One region of the Leeuwenhoekiella sp. MAR_2009_132 genome, then DNA from elsewhere that is predicted to be linked to it. Evidence: riboswitches for the same ligand, from Rfam matches in the RefSeq annotation. Region 1 holds a riboswitch; the other holds the start of a gene.
What was found. A riboswitch is a leader RNA that binds a small molecule or an ion and turns the genes downstream of it on or off. The one in region 1 is predicted to bind thiamine pyrophosphate.
Positions count from the first base shown of each region.

Region 1 (3,241 bases):
CGGTTTTTACATCTTCTTTGTTAGGCAACCCCAGGTGCTCTTTAGGGGTCACATAACACAACATTGCACAGCCGTACCAGCCTATCATTGCAGCACCTATACCACTGGTGATGTGATCATAGCCTGGAGCAATATCTGTAGTTAAGGGTCCCAAAGTGTAAAACGGAGCTTCCCCACACACTTCGAGTTGCTTATCCATATTTTCTTTTATCATATGCATGGGGATGTGGCCAGGACCTTCTATGATACATTGTACATCGTGTTTCCATGCAATTTTTGTGAGTTCGCCTAAAGTTTCTAACTCGGCAAACTGTGCATAATCATTAGCATCTGCAATACTTCCGGGACGCAAACCATCTCCTAAAGAGAACGATACGTCATAGGCTTTCATAATCTCACAGATATCTTCAAAATGCTCATATAAGAAGCTCTCTTTATGATGCGAGAGACACCATTTTGCCATTATAGAACCTCCCCGAGAAACAATTCCGGTAAGGCGTTTTGCTGTATGTGGCACATACTTAAGGCGTACACCGGCGTGAATCGTAAAATAATCTACTCCCTGCTCTGCCTGCTCGATAAGCGTGTCTCTAAAAATCTCCCAGGTTAAATCTTCGGCTTTGCCATTTACTTTTTCTAAAGCCTGATAAATAGGAACTGTACCTATGGGCACCGGAGAGTTGCGTAAAATCCACTCTCGAGTTTCATGAATATTTTTTCCTGTAGAAAGATCCATTATGGTGTCTGCTCCCCAACGGCACGCCCATACCGCTTTTTCTACCTCTTCTTCAATGGAAGAACTTACTGCAGAATTACCGATATTGGCATTTATTTTTACTAAAAAATTACGCCCTATAATCATAGGCTCTGCTTCCGGGTGATTGATGTTTGCCGGGATTATTGCTCTTCCACGAGCCACCTCATCACGCACAAATTCTGGAGTAATCACTTTTGGAATACTCGCCCCATAACTGTTGCCGGGATGCTGTGGAGTAATGTGTTGTATTTCGGCTAGTTTTTGATTTTCGCGAATTGCGATATACTCCATTTCAGGAGTAATGATTCCCTGACGCGCATAATGCATCTGAGTAACATTTTTGCCTGCTTCAGCCTTTAATGGATTTGTATTGCGTACAAAGCGCAAATGATCGAGCGCGGCATTTTCTTCCTGTTTACGACCGTAAGCCGAAGAAAGCCCTGATAATTGTACGGTGTCATTTCGGTCTAAAATCCATTGTTTACGTACGGGATCAAGTCCTTTTTTAACATCAATCTCAATATTAGGATCGGTAAATGGGCCGCTGGTATCATACACCAAAACCGGCGCGTTTTTTTCAACCTTACCATTAAATTTATCTATCGTATCTGCCAGAGAAATCTGGCGCATAGGCACTTTAAGGTCTGGGTACAGGCTGCCGCTTACGTACACTTTTTCTGAATTAGGAAAAGGTGCGCGGCTAATGGTTTGTTGCTTCGGAATTTTTTCGGTCTTCATAACGGATAGTTTTAAGAATTATACGTGTCACAAATCAATAATTCTATCCGCCTTGCGTGGCTTTAACGATAAGTACCAGAGCACCATCTTTCAGCATAAATTCATTCCATGCAGTTTGGGTAACAATGGCGTTATTAACAGCCACAGCGATGCCTTTTTGCACGATGTCGAGATGAATTAAAAGTTCTGAAAGCGAAGGCTCTTTAGCGAAAGAATGTGATTGATTGTTGACGTTTACAGTGATCATTTAAAATAGTTTTAAACTGTAAACTGAAGGTGGCATACGCCAAAAAGCAACAACCCGTTTGCATGGAATCTTTATAAAAGATCCTATCTATTGTGGAAAGTTTTCACTTTTCCCTTCGCTGGTACTAACCAGATCAGGTTCAAAGGGTACTATCTCAGCCGATATTGCTATCAGCGCCCCTAAAGTTTACAACGTAAAGCTATACATAAATTGGAGACCTACTGCACTTATAATTTGAAAATTTTAAAAAGGCATTATCCTACTTAACATTATTTAGCCTTTGATTAAGAACAAAATAACACGAAAGAGCCCATAAATACACGCCTCGCTTTGTAATTTTAGAATAACTAAAAAATCAAAAATTATGAAAACAGTAAAACCATATTTAACCTTTAGAGGTGAGTGTCAAGAAGCTTTAAATTTTTATAAAGACTGTTTTGGTGGAGATATCATTAACAAAGAAACTTACGAAGGGAAAGACATTGATATTCCGGGAAGTTATAGAGATAAACTACAGCATGCAGAGCTCAAAGGAAAAGGAATTCATTTAATGGCATATGATGCTTCTCCAGATACACCCTTACAGCACGGCAATCAAGTGCAACTGGGCGTTGATCTTGAGAGTAAAGATGAAGTAAGCGAATTATTTAATAAATTATCTGCAGAAGGTCAAAGTCTTGCAAAACCACAAGAAACCAGCTGGAATGCCTATTACGCTCGTGTTCGCGATAAGTATGGTGTAAACTGGATGCTTAATTACGATATGTAATAATATCATTATTATAAATTTTTAAAATGCCGAAGTACTGCTTCGGCATTTTTTATGCGTCTGCGTTTAAGAAGTGGCTAAAAAGACTGAAATTTGCAGCGCTATGAATCAAACTATTACCATACTCGATAATACCTTTGTTTTACATCCTGCAGGTGGTATTTATTGGGTAGAACAGGAGACGCTTCTTATTGCAGATGTACATCTGGGAAAAGTTTCCCATTTTAGAAAACACGGAAGCGCTGTGCCTTACAAGGCTGTAGCCGAAAATTTTATACAACTTTCACGCATTGCAGATTCTTTTAAACCTAAAGGCATTTGCTTTCTGGGCGATTTGTTTCACAGCAGCTTAAATACCGAATGGAATTTATTTGAAGACTGGGTTGCCTCCCGAGAAGAAAATATCATTTTAGTGGCGGGGAATCACGATATCATTGCTCCGCTTAAATACGAAAAACTGGGAGTTCCCATATATTCTGAAATTAGAACCGGGGCGTTTTTACTTACGCATCACCCGGAGGAAACTGAAGGCTTTTTCAATTTTTGTGGACATATACATCCGGGAATTCGTCTGGGCGGAATAGGCCGTCAGGTATTAAAACTTTCATGTTTCTTTAAGACTGAAAATCAATTGATCTTACCGGCTTTCGGTACATTTACCGGAAACTATTATCTGGAGCCAAAACCTGGAGATGCTGTTTTTGCCGTAACAAAAAAAGAGGTAATACAA
Region 1 covers NZ_JHZY01000004.1:1,654,789-1,658,029, reverse strand. Annotated here, with positions in the region: gene thiC (phosphomethylpyrimidine synthase ThiC) at 1-1,495, opposite strand, end outside; gene thiS (sulfur carrier protein ThiS) at 1,539-1,742, opposite strand; TPP riboswitch at 1,836-1,933, opposite strand; gene P164_RS15665 (VOC family protein) at 2,107-2,511, shown strand; gene pdeM (ligase-associated DNA damage response endonuclease PdeM) at 2,615-3,241, shown strand, end outside.

Region 2 (3,241 bases), 1.3 Mb from region 1:
GCGGTTGTAAACTGATCTTTACGAAGTTTCCATGTCGTATAAAAAATTACAAATAAGGTGAATCCAAAAAAACCTATATAGGTAGCTGTCATAATTTAAAAAGTCTTCTGTGCCCTATTAAAACTTTAAGGTTTCTGGTAAGTATTTTTTTACCAATTCTTCGTAATACGGTCTCAACTTTTTAGAATCTGGTGGCACCGGTGCTTTTGAATATAAATCGTAGGGATTAAATTTCTTAACCCACTCAAACATCTCGTGATCCTTTTGAGTCATTAAATGTGCATATGCATTTTCCCTATGTTGTGAGTAAAACGAGTGATACCGTATCATATACAAAGCAGGTTCGGGCAGATAATCTTTAAGAATCTGATACAGATATTCATCGTGTCCCCAACTCATTTTAACCTTATCTAGACCACAATTTTCTTCATAAACACCTAGTTTGGTATTGTACTCTTGATTGTAGGTATCAGGATTGTCTTTAAAAAACTCCGGGTAAACTATTTTGTCTGAAAAAGCACACCCTACCGGGAAAGTATCTCCTACAACTGCCCATTGTGGCTCTCCAAAAAGACATAATACTTTACCTACGTCGTGTAAAAATCCGGTAAGTACAAACCAGTCTGGGTGACCGTCTGCACGTATAGCTTCAGATGTTTGTAGTAAATGCTGCAATTGATCTAAGTCAATATCAGGATCACTATCGTCTACAAGCGTATTCAGGAAATCAATGGCTTCCCAAATAGACATTTCTCTGCGATCAAACTTTAAAAATTCGTTTTCCTTTTGAGTAACAAAGTCATACGTCTGATATTTGTGATTTACGCGGTAAAATTCTTTAACTGTATCTACCCGATCTGAATCTATATAGTTTCTAAATTCTTCCTCACTTTTCTCTGAAGGTTCCGGATCTGGATATCTGTTTAATAAATCATCTTCCCAATCGTCTAGATTATGCATAGGGCCGTTTGCTGTAGCATCCATAGTATATATTTTTTAATTAAACTTTTTTTGTTGGCACATAGTTAAAGAGTTGACTAAAAACTCTTGAAACCTCTATAAATTTACTAAAATCAACAATTCGCAATCGATTTCGAGTTTGTTCAAACCTAAAATTTTAAAATCTTAGTTTTTAGGTAATCAATACGCTTTACAAGAATAGATTTAATCTTTATTAAGCATATGGATAAACTATGCAGTTATATGTACAACCTCGCCATATCCATTGCAAAAACGGGAGTTTTATAAGAGATCACATAAATATTATTGAGCATCTAGAGTATACCAGAATATTAATAGTTTGGTATTTGCTGCTTCGGTAATCTGTCTTAAAACTGTTATCTTTGAATTGGCTTTAGGGGTATTCTATCTAGAATTGAGACAGTCCCTTTGAACCTGTTTGGTTAACACCAGCGTAGGGAAAAGTATCAGAACTTCAATTCCAGAAAGAGCAGTATCCTCTAGCCGCAAATTTTTAAAACATACGCGATGAACGAGAAACTCTGGCAACATATTTTAACCGTAAGAAATCAATCGCCACTAGTGCAAAACATCACAAATTATGTGGTGATGAATAACACTGCAAATGCACTTCTCGCCATTGGCGCATCTCCTATTATGGCGCACGCACACCATGAGATGGCTTCCATGCAAAAAATATGCAACGCACTTGTAGTTAATATAGGCACCTTAGATGAGTACTGGGTAGAATCTATGCTCATTGCAGCAACCGAGGCAAACCACAACAACAAACCCTGGATTTTAGATCCTGTGGGCGCAGGTGCTACGCCATATCGCGATGAGGTATTAAATAGACTTTTAGAACTTAAACCTGCTGCAATACGTGGCAATGCGTCAGAAATCCTGGCATTAGCAAAACACAATAAAACACAAACTAAAGGTGTTGATAGTACTGCGTCTAGTCTTGAAGCTATAGATGCTGCCAGATACTTAACTAAAGAATTTGGATGTCTTGTAGTAATCTCTGGCGAAACTGATGTTATTGTAAATGAAGGTCAAGAATTTAAATTAAATAATGGGAATGCATTAATGACAAAAATTACGGGTATGGGGTGTTCTGCAACCGCCATACTTGCTGCATTTATTGCCGTAATTACTAATAAAACTGAAGCTGCAGTTGCAGCAACTGCCCTAATTAGTATTGCAGGAGAACTCGCCGCAAAAAACAGCGCAGGTCCAGGAAGTTTACAAATGAATATTCTGGACAAATTGTATAACATCACAGAAACCGAATTTTTACAGCATATTAAACTTTCTAATTAAATGAATATAAATTCATTTCCGTACCGCTTATATTTAGTCCTATCTGAGGAAGCCTGTGCTGGCAAAGACTTTCTAAAATTAGCAGAAGAGGCTGTTAAAGGTGGTGTAGACCTTATACAGCTACGCGAAAAAAACACCACACATAACCGTTTTTTAGACAAAGCTATTCGGTTAAAAGAAGTACTTTCTAAATATGATGTTCCGTTAATAATTAATGACAATCTAAGCGTTGCCCAGAAAGCAAAAGCTTACGGAATACACGTAGGTAATAACGATATAAATCCCACAGTAATTAGAAAAGACTGGCAAACCTGTAAGTTATTAGGCTACTCTATCGAATATCTAGAGCAATTATACAACGAGCAAACCTATACATCAGATTATCTGGGAATAAGTCCGGTGTTTAAAACTCCCACAAAAACTGATACCGTCACTGCCTGGGGAATAGAAGGAATACAGCAAATTAGAAATGCTACCGAAAAACCTCTGGTTGCAATAGGCAGTATAAAAGCATCAAATACAAGAGAGATAATTGAAGCTGGTGCAGATTGTGTGGCTGTTGTTTCGGCAATATGTGGTGCAGATAATCCTCAAAAAGCAGCTTCTTTAATACGTAATGAAATTGAAAAGGCATCAACATATAAACGCAACTTAAGCTAGCTCATGAAAAATTATACATATCCTTCTGTCATGAGTATTGCAGGTTTTGACGGCAGTGGTGGCGCGGGACTTCAAGCAGATTTAAAAACAATTTCTGCTCTGGGGTGTTATGCTACTACGGTATTAACAGCACTACCCGTTCAAAACACAACCGGAGTAAAGTCAATTTTCTCAATTCCTGTATCTGTAGTTGATGAGCAATTAGCTTCTATTTTTGATGATATATTACCTTCCGCAGTAAAAATAGGAATGGTACATACCCCGCAACTGGTAGAAACTATTGCAAGATACCTCAACC
Region 2 covers NZ_JHZY01000004.1:400,735-403,975, forward strand. Annotated here, with positions in the region: gene P164_RS10075 (solute:sodium symporter family transporter) at 1-92, opposite strand, end outside; gene P164_RS10080 (inositol oxygenase family protein) at 118-984, opposite strand; TPP riboswitch at 1,347-1,438, shown strand; gene thiM (hydroxyethylthiazole kinase) at 1,489-2,283, shown strand; gene thiE (thiamine phosphate synthase) at 2,284-2,943, shown strand; gene thiD (bifunctional hydroxymethylpyrimidine kinase/phosphomethylpyrimidine kinase) at 2,947-3,241, shown strand, end outside.
Region 2: another riboswitch for thiamine pyrophosphate. It lies ahead of thiM (hydroxyethylthiazole kinase); the one in region 1 lies ahead of thiS (sulfur carrier protein ThiS).